3 regions of the Streptomyces sp. SAS_270 genome follow, and region 3 is predicted to be linked to each of the others. Evidence: predicted binding sites of a transcription regulator. Region 3 holds the regulator's gene; each other region holds the start of a gene.
The links. Region 3 encodes HrcA, which represses chaperone genes, less so after heat shock. Its sites were predicted from a motif close to TTNGCACTCNGNNNNNCNGAGTGCNAA; they were not measured.

Region 1: groES (co-chaperone GroES) is a predicted target of HrcA. The motif match lies at 1,469-1,495, and genes of this name have one in related genera.
Region 2: groL (chaperonin GroEL) is a predicted target of HrcA. The motif match lies at 1,195-1,221, and genes of this name have one in related genera.

The regions. Positions count from the first base shown of each region.
Region 1 is NZ_JBMNDS010000053.1:67,419-70,691, forward strand. Features, by position in the region: gene ACN6LB_RS29680 (polysaccharide deacetylase family protein) at 80-1,054, shown strand; gene ACN6LB_RS29685 (hypothetical protein) at 1,065-1,325, shown strand; gene groES (co-chaperone GroES) at 1,640-1,948, shown strand; gene groL (chaperonin GroEL) at 2,069-3,273, shown strand, end outside.
Region 2 is NZ_JBMNDS010000001.1:145,071-148,343, forward strand. Features, by position in the region: gene thrC (threonine synthase) at 1-80, shown strand, start outside; gene ACN6LB_RS00760 (MoaD/ThiS family protein) at 77-352, shown strand; gene ACN6LB_RS00765 (cold-shock protein) at 803-1,009, shown strand; gene groL (chaperonin GroEL) at 1,347-2,972, shown strand; gene ACN6LB_RS00775 (NADH:flavin oxidoreductase) at 3,147-3,273, shown strand, end outside.
Region 3 is NZ_JBMNDS010000008.1:175,468-178,740, forward strand. Features, by position in the region: gene ACN6LB_RS08315 (DUF3097 domain-containing protein) at 1-314, opposite strand, end outside; gene ACN6LB_RS08320 (MBL fold metallo-hydrolase) at 360-1,106, opposite strand; gene hrcA (heat-inducible transcriptional repressor HrcA) at 1,311-2,327, shown strand; gene dnaJ (molecular chaperone DnaJ) at 2,328-3,273, shown strand, end outside.

The DNA.
Region 1 (3,273 bases), on a different contig from region 3:
GGGCCAGTCGGTGGACGGTGTGCTTCCGGCCGCGGTGTCGGGGCCCCGCGCGGGCCGTGGCCTGGGAAGATCCGGCCCCATGCGACTAGTAGGACAAAATGAAGAAAACCGTATGAAGCTCGCAGGCCGGGCGCGCCGTCCCGCGCACGCACGGCGCAGGAGACGGCCGCGCGCCCGCGCCCGCGGCGCGATCGCCGTACTCGCCGTAGCCGCCCTCGCCTCCGGCTGCGCCGAGAACACCCCCAGCGCCCGCGTACGGCCCGCCCCCGGCCAGCAGCCACTGAAGGCACCGCCCGCGCGCGCCCTGGACACGTACGCCTCCCACCTGCGCGCCGCGTACGCCGCGCGCGTGGCCGCGGCGAAGCGCTGGGGCCTGGCGAAGGTCCCGCTCGCGGCACCGGCACCCCCGGCGCGCAAGCCGCTGATCAAGGCGCGCAAGGGCTTCGAGGTGGACGGCCAGGAGGATCTGCCCCCGGTCTTCACCACCATCCCCACCAAGGACAGGGTCGTCTTCCTGACCATCGACGACGGCGCCGAGAAGGACCCGGCGTTCCTGCGGATGATGAGCGAGCTGCGGATCCCGTACACCGCCTTCCTCAGCGACTACCTGGTGAAGGACAACTACGGCTACTTCAAGAAGATGCGGGACCGCGGTGTCGTACTGAACAACCACACCCTCCACCACCCGTACCTTCCCGGACTCTCCTACGAGCGTCAGAAGCACGAGATCTGCGGCATGCAGGACATCATGGCCAAGCAGTACGGAAAGCGCCCGAAGCTCTTCCGTCCGCCCTATGGCAACTACAACGAGGACACCCTGCGTGCGGCGAAGTCCTGCGGCATCAAGTACGCCCCGATCTGGGACGAGGAGGTCTACGTCGACCACTGGGAGTACCGCGAGTGGGACCAGGACCTGCACCCCGGCGACATCGTCCTCACCCACTTCCGTGGCCGGAAGGACTGGAAGGGGACCATGCCCGACATGGTCCGCCGCTTCCTGAAGAAGGTCACGGACGAGGGGTACGCGGTGGCGCGACTGGAGGACTACCTGTGAAGGACCGACCATGAGACCGCGCGCCCTGGCCGCCGCGCTGCTCGCCCCCCTGCTGCTCGCCCCGCTGGCCGGCTGCGCCCAGTCCGTCGACCCCATCGAACGCCTGGGCAAGAAGGCCGCACAGCGGGTCCGCCCGCACGGCCCGACCGTCGCCGACTACCGCCGCCGAGGCCTGCCCGCCCCCCACGCCCCGACACGCCCCTCCTCACCCACACCGTCGACCACGAAGGCGCCCACGAGACCGCCCACGCCGACACTCCGGCCGCGTTAGCCGTCCGGTGCCGAGGGCATTTCAGCCCGTCCGGCGTTTGAGGACGAGCGCGTCAGCGCGACACGGGGGTCTGGGGGCGGAGCCCCCAGGGGCGGCCCACCCCGGCCCCGGGCGCCCAAAACCTGCCGCCGCGCCGCAGGCAATTGGCACTCCGCTTGACCGAGTGCTAATCGCGGTCATAGTCTCGGGTCTGGCACTCCCCCCTGGAGAGTGCCAATAGCGACGGGCAGATCCGGCACCCGCGACGACGGATCCACCTGGTCGCCACCTCAGACAGTTAACCCCGTGAGATCTCCGAAGGGGGAGGTCGGATCGTGACGACCACCAGCTCCAAGGTTGCCATCAAGCCGCTCGAGGACCGCATTGTGGTCCAGCCGCTCGACGCCGAGCAGACCACGGCCTCGGGCCTGGTCATTCCGGACACCGCCAAGGAGAAGCCCCAGGAGGGCGTCGTCCTGGCCGTGGGCCCGGGCCGCTTCGAGAACGGCGAGCGCCTGCCGCTCGACGTGAAGGTCGGCGACATCGTGCTGTACAGCAAGTACGGCGGCACCGAGGTGAAGTACAGCGGCGAGGAGTACCTCGTCCTCTCGGCTCGCGACGTACTCGCGATCATCGAGAAGTAGTTCACCTTTAAGCAGACAGTGCTTTGAACTGCGCCCCTGGCCCCCGCAATCGCTAAGAAGCCGGGTGCCTGGGGCGCAGTTTCGTTCTCCCTAGATTTCCGAGAGGGCTGAATCGCTCCCATGGCGAAGATCCTGAAGTTCGACGAGGACGCCCGTCGCGCCCTCGAGCGCGGCGTCAACAAGCTTGCCGACACGGTCAAGGTGACGATCGGCCCCAAGGGCCGCAACGTCGTCATCGACAAGAAGTTCGGCGCCCCCACCATCACCAACGACGGTGTCACGATCGCCCGCGAGGTCGAGCTCGACGACCCGTACGAGAACCTCGGCGCCCAGCTGGTGAAGGAGGTGGCGACCAAGACCAACGACATCGCGGGTGACGGTACGACCACCGCCACCGTGCTGGCCCAGGCGCTCGTCCGCGAGGGTCTGCGCAACGTCGCGGCCGGCGCGTCGCCCGCCCTCCTGAAGAAGGGCATCGACGCCGCGGTCAAGGCCGTGTCCGAGGAGCTCCTCGAGACCGCCCGTCCGATCGACGACAAGTCGGACATCGCCGCCGTCGCCGCGCTCTCCGCGCAGGACTCGCAGGTCGGCGAGCTCATCGCCGAGGCGATGGACAAGGTCGGCAAGGACGGTGTCATCACCGTCGAGGAGTCCAACACCTTCGGCCTGGAGCTGGACTTCACCGAGGGCATGGCCTTCGACAAGGGCTACCTGTCCCCGTACATGGTGTCCGACCAGGAGCGTATGGAGGCCGTCCTCGACGACCCGTACATCCTGATCCACCAGGGCAAGATCAGCTCCATCCAGGACCTGCTGCCGCTGCTCGAGAAGGTCATCCAGACCAACGCCTCCAAGCCGCTGCTGATCATCGCCGAGGACGTCGAGGGCGAGGCCCTGTCGACCCTGGTCGTGAACAAGATCCGCGGCACGTTCAACGCGGTCGCGGTCAAGGCCCCCGGCTTCGGTGACCGCCGCAAGGCCATGCTCGGCGACATCGCCACCCTCACCGGTGGTCAGGTCATCGCCGAGGAGGTCGGCCTCAAGCTCGACCAGGTCGGCCTGGACGTGCTGGGCACCGCCCGCCGCGTCACGGTCACCAAGGACGACACGACCATCGTCGACGGCGGCGGCGACAGCGCCGACGTCTCGGGCCGCGTCAACCAGATCAAGGCCGAGATCGAGAACACGGACTCCGACTGGGACCGCGAGAAGCTCCAGGAGCGCCTCGCGAAGCTGGCCGGCGGCGTGTGCGTGATCAAGGTCGGCGCCGCCACCGAGGTGGAGCTGAAGGAGAAGAAGCACCGTCTGGAGGACGCCATCTCCGC
Region 2 (3,273 bases), on a different contig from region 3:
ACGCGGTGGCCGGCACCGGCCTGACCGCGACCATCCGCCCGAACCTGGACTCCTTCCGAGAGGCTGGCCTCGCATCATGAGCGTCAACGTCCGCATCCCCACCATCCTGCGCACCTACACCGGCGGCCAGGCCGAGGTGAGCGCCGAGGGCGCGACCCTCGCCGACGTCATCGCCGACCTGGAGAAGAACCACACAGGCATCGCCGCCCGCGTTCTCGACGACCAGGGCAAGCTGCGCCGCTTCGTCAACGTGTACGTCAACGACGACGACGTCCGCTTCGAGCAGGGTCTGGAGACGGTGACGCCGGACGGCGCGGGCGTCTCGATCATCCCGGCCGTCGCCGGAGGCTGACCGCCCCTTTCGTTACCTTCGGTAACGGCTGTCACTCATTGTTCATCGAATTGCCCTCTCCGTAAGAGAAACGGAGGGGGCAATTCTGTATGGTTGAGCGCGGTACAGTTGGGGAACCTGCTTCGCTTTCCGAGTCGTCCTCATGCCGGGCGCATATGAGTTCTCGCCCGACACCCGATAAGAAGCAGCCAAAGTGCCCCATCATTTCTAGCCGTTTATGGCATTTATGGGGCCCGACTTGCCCTGAATCTGCGCAAATTCTCCGCATTTTCCCGATCGGTCATGCCCAGAATTCTCGTCCGATTGACCTGTTGCAGACGGCAGTTGGACAGATACATTCAGCCGCGGTCGACGCGTTCCGGCGCACACCCCCAACCGTTGGGGGGTGAGGTCTGACCCGGATCCACGAAGTGTGGATCTGTGCAAGGGCCAGTAATAGGGGAGTTAGGCATGGCTCAGGGCACCGTCAAGTGGTTCAACGCGGAGAAGGGGTACGGCTTCATCGCGGTCGACGGTGGTGCGGATGTATTCGTCCACTACAGCGCGATTCAGATGGACGGCTACCGCACCCTTGAAGAGGGCCAGCGGGTCGAGTTCGAGATCTCGCAGGGTCAGAAGGGGCCGCAGGCGGACATGGTCCGACTGGCTGCCGGCTGAAGCACGCGCCGACTGAACACAAACAGCGACGTGACGAAGGGCTCGTACCTCCAGGGGTACGAGCCCTTCGGCGTGCCCAGGGATGCGGGCGGACGGCCCCGCGCCCCGCGCACGCGCCCCCCTGCTCACCTGGGGATCAACCCGAGCCGCTTGCACTCGGCAGGGGCGAGTGCTAATCATTGGCGTTAGCACTCTGAAGGTGAGAGTGATAACGAGGACCGGGTCGGTGAGGCTCGCAGGCCAAGTGGGGCAAGGAACCACGAGGCCGGCAGGCCGTCCGTCGCGGGCGCGGGCGCGGTCCTGGAGATTCCACCCCAGTCCGGGAGGACCACTTCACATGGCCAAGATCATCGCGTTCGACGAGGAGGCACGGCGCGGTCTCGAGCGCGGGATGAACCAGCTCGCCGACGCCGTCAAGGTCACCCTTGGCCCCAAGGGCCGCAACGTCGTCCTCGAGAAGAAGTGGGGCGCCCCCACGATCACCAACGATGGTGTTTCCATCGCCAAGGAGATCGAGCTCGAGGACCCGTACGAGAAGATCGGCGCCGAGCTGGTCAAGGAAGTCGCCAAGAAGACGGACGACGTCGCCGGTGACGGTACGACCACGGCGACCGTTCTGGCGCAGGCGCTGGTCCGCGAGGGCCTGCGCAACGTAGCCGCCGGTGCCAACCCGATGGCCCTCAAGCGCGGTATCGAGAAGGCCGTCGAGGCCGTCTCCGGTGCCCTCCTTGAGCAGGCCAAGGATGTCGAGACCAAGGAGCAGATCGCTTCCACGGCCTCCATCTCCGCCGCCGACACCCAGATCGGCGAGCTCATCGCCGAGGCCATGGACAAGGTCGGCAAGGAAGGCGTCATCACCGTCGAGGAGTCCCAGACCTTCGGTCTGGAGCTGGAACTCACCGAGGGTATGCGCTTCGACAAGGGCTACATCTCGGCGTACTTCGCCACCGACATGGAGCGTATGGAGGCCGTCCTCGACGACCCGTACATCCTGATCGCGAACTCCAAGATCGCGAACGTCAAGGACCTGCTCCCGCTCCTGGAGAAGGTCATGCAGGGCGGCAAGCCGCTGCTGATCATCGCCGAGGACGTCGAGGGCGAGGCCCTGTCGACCCTGGTCGTCAACAAGATCCGTGGCACCTTCAAGTCCGTCGCCGTCAAGGCCCCGGGCTTCGGTGACCGCCGCAAGGCCATGCTCGGCGACATCGCCATCCTCACGGGCGGCGAGGTCATCTCCGAGGAGGTCGGCCTCAAGCTGGAGAACGCCGGTCTCGACCTGCTGGGCCGTGCCCGCAAGGTGGTCATCACCAAGGACGAGACGACGATCGTCGACGGCTCGGGCTCGGCGGACCAGGTTGCCGGTCGCGTCAACCAGATCCGCGCCGAGATCGAGAACAGCGACTCGGACTACGACCGCGAGAAGCTCCAGGAGCGTCTGGCGAAGCTGGCCGGCGGCGTGGCCGTCATCAAGGCCGGTGCCGCCACCGAGGTCGAGCTCAAGGAGCGCAAGCACCGCATCGAGGACGCCGTTCGCAACGCGAAGGCGGCCGTCGAGGAGGGCATCGTCGCCGGTGGTGGCGTGGCCCTGCTCCAGGCTTCCTCGGTCTTCGAGAAGCTCGAGCTCTCGGGTGACGAGGCGACCGGCGCCAACGCCGTGAAGCTGGCCCTGGAGGCCCCGCTCAAGCAGATCGCCGTCAACGGTGGTCTCGAGGGTGGCGTCATCGTCGAGAAGGTGCGCAACCTGCCCGTCGGCCACGGCCTGAACGCCGCGACCGGTGAGTACGTCGACATGATCGCCGAAGGCATCATCGACCCGGCGAAGGTCACGCGCTCTGCCCTGCAGAACGCCGCGTCCATCGCCGCGCTGTTCCTGACCACCGAGGCCGTCATCGCCGACAAGCCGGAGAAGGCCGCCGCGGGCGGCGCTCCGGGCGGCATGCCGGGCGGTGACATGGACTTCTGATCCTTCACGGATCGGCGGAGTCTGTCAGTTCCGAGGGCGGTACCCCTTCTTGGAAGGGGTACCGCCCTCGGGCGTATCCGGGATCACACCCCGACCGGCGAATACGGGCGGAATTCCGGGGTCTGCGGAGCCGTTGACATGGGAGAGTCGATGCATGCGCACATACCGTGCGTTATGTCCCCCGGTGAGTCCCGAAGTCCCAAGGAGTTCCGCGTGTCCCTCAGTGCCCCCGCCGGCCGTGCGGCCGAGATCCTGTCCCGGCCCGTCTCCATCAACGGTCTGACCGTCCCGAACCGGATCG
Region 3 (3,273 bases):
CGCGCCACCCGGGCCCGCGCACCCGGCACGGCGACCGAACCGGACGCCGTGCGGGTGGGCCGCAGGGGACCGGCGGCGGGGCGGACGAGCGTGACCACCCGGCCCTCCAGGAGGAAGCCGCGCGGCTCCATCGGGAAGACCCGGTGCTTGCCGAAGCGGTCCTCCAGCGTCACCGTGCCCGCCTCGCAGCGGATCACCGCACCGCAGAAACCGGTACCGGGCTCCTCGACCACCAGTCCCGGGTCCGCCGGGACCTCGGGCACGGGCTTGGGCTTCTTCCAGGGCGGGGTCAGGTCCGGAGAGTACTGGCGCATTCGGATGACGATAGGAGAAGCGCCGCGCCGACGCCGTACACCCTCCTACGACACGCCGAAACGGGCCGCCAGCGAGTCCCGCTGCGCCCGGACGAACGCCGCATTCACCGCGGCTCCGTGGCCGGGCACGTACACCGCGTCCTCGCCGCCCAGGTCGAGCAGCCGGTCCAGGGCCGCGGGCCAGTGGGAGGGGACGGCGTCCGGACCGGCCTGCGGCTCGCCGGACTCCTCGACGAGGTCGCCGCAGAAGACGACCTCCGGGGCGGAGGCCGTGGCCGGCACGAGGACCGCCAGGTCGTGGCAGGTGTGGCCCGGGCCGACGTTCGCCAGCAGCACCTGCAGACCGCCGCCCAGGTCGAGGGTCCACTCACCGGACACGACATGGCGGGGACGGGCGAGGAGATCGGCCGCCTCGGCGGCCGCCCGCGCGTCCAGCCCGTTGCGTACGGCGTCCGCGCGCAGTTCCTCCCGGTCGTGGGTGAGGACCGCGTCCACGCCCACCGCGCCGAACACCTCCACCCCCGCGAACGCCGCCGCGCCGAAGACGTGGTCGAAGTGCGGGTGGGTGAGCGCGAGGTGTGTCACACGGCGGTCGCCGCCCGGCGGACCCAGGAGCCGCTGCGCCTCGGCGCGCAGCCGCGCGCCCTCGCCCAGGCTCGACCCCGCGTCGATCAGCAGCGCCGCGCCCTCGCCGACCACCAGCCCGGCGGTGCAGTCCCACACGGGAAGCCGCCGCCGCCCGACCCGCGGCGACAGTTCCTCCCACCCCGCCTCTTCCCAAGTCACCTTCATACGCCGACGCTAGCGGCGAGGCGGGTACAGGCACGACATCGCAGGACAGGTCGGTACACGTCGGCATGACATGGCAGGGCCGCCCTTGCCGGGGCCGTACCCCACGGCCGTACACTGGGCCGGGGAACGCTGGCACTCGCATGCGCTGAGTGCCAGGCCAGGAGCAGCTGGAAGACCGCTGGAAGACCGCTGGAGGTGTGCGCGATGCTCAGTGACCGAAGGCTTGAGGTGCTGCGCGCCATCGTCCAGGACTATGTCGGGACCGAGGAGCCGGTCGGCTCCAAGGCGCTCACCGAGCGGCACAGCCTCGGGGTCTCGCCCGCGACCGTCCGCAACGACATGGCGGCCCTGGAGGACGAGGGGTACATCGCCCAGCCGCACACCAGCGCCGGGCGCATCCCCACGGACAAGGGCTATCGGCTCTTCGTCGACAAGCTCGCGGGCGTCAAGCCGATGACCGCACCCGAGCGTCGCGCGATCCAGAACTTCCTGGACGGCGCGGTCGACCTCGACGACGTCGTGGGCCGTACGGTGCGGCTGCTCGCGCAGCTCACCCGGCAGGTCGCCGTCGTGCAGTACCCCTCGCTGACCCGCTCGACGGTGCGGCACGTGGAGCTGCTCTCGCTGGCCCCCGCCCGTGTGATGCTGGTGCTGATCACGGACACCGGCCGGGTCGAGCAGCGCATGATCGACTGTCCGGCGCCGTTCGGGGAGACGTCGCTCGCGGATCTGCGGGCGCGGCTCAACGCCAGGGTCGCGGGCCGCCGCTTCGCGGACGTCCCGCAGCTCGTGCAGGACCTCCCCGACAGCTTCGAGGCGGAGGACCGGGGTACGGTCGCCACGGTGCTCTCCACTCTCCTGGAGACGCTTGTCGAGGAGACCGAGGAGCGGCTGATGATCGGCGGCACCGCCAATCTCACCCGCTTCGGACATGACTTTCCCCTCACTATCCGTCCGGTCCTCGAAGCGCTGGAGGAGCAGGTCGTGCTCCTCAAGTTGCTTGGTGAGGCGGGGGATTCGGGCATGACCGTACGGATCGGTCACGAGAACGCGTATGAGGGACTCAACTCCACGTCCGTGGTCTCGGTCGGCTACGGTTCGGGCGTCGAAGCAGTAGCGAAACTTGGCGTGGTCGGACCGACCCGCATGGATTACCCGGGAACGATGGGAGCGGTACGAGCGGTGGCACGGTACGTCGGACAGATCCTGGCGGAGTCGTAAGTGGCCACGGACTACTACGCCGTACTCGGCGTACGCCGCGACGCTTCCCAGGACGAGATCAAGAAGGCGTTCCGGAGGCTCGCCCGCGAGCTGCACCCGGACGTCAATCCCGATCCGAAGACGCAGGAGCGCTTCAAGGAGATCAACGCCGCCTACGAGGTGTTGTCGGACCCGCAGAAGAAGCAGGTCTACGACCTCGGCGGCGACCCGCTGTCCCAGTCGGGCGGCGGCGCGGGAGGCTTCGGAGCCGGCGGCTTCGGGAACTTCTCGGACATCATGGACGCGTTCTTCGGTACGGCGTCGCAGCGCGGGCCACGCTCGCGTACGCGCCGCGGCCAGGACGCCATGATCCGGCTGGAGATCGAGCTCGACGAGGCGGCCTTCGGCACCACGAAGGACATCCAGGTCGACACGGCCGTCGTCTGCACCACCTGCAGTGGTGAGGGCGCTGCGCCGGGGACCACGGCCCAGACGTGTGACATGTGCCGCGGCCGCGGTGAGGTGTCGCAGGTCACCCGGTCCTTCCTCGGCCAGGTCATGACGTCCCGCCCCTGCCCCCAGTGCCAGGGCTTCGGGACCGTCGTCCCGACCCCGTGCCCGGAGTGCGCGGGCGACGGGCGGGTGCGCTCGCGCCGGACCCTGACCGTGAAGATCCCGGCCGGTGTGGACAACGGCACGCGGATCCAGCTCGCGGGCGAGGGCGAGGTCGGCCCCGGCGGCGGTCCCGCCGGCGACCTGTACGTCGAGATCCACGAGCTGCCGCACTCCACGTTCCAGCGGCGCGGCGACGACCTGCACTGCACGGTCACCATCCCGATGACCGCGGCGTCGCTCGGCACGAAGGTGCCGCTGGAGACGCTCGACGGGATGGAGGAGGTCGACATCCGTCCCGGTACGCAGTCCGGGCAGTCGATCCCGCTGCACGGGCGCGGTGTCACGCACCTGC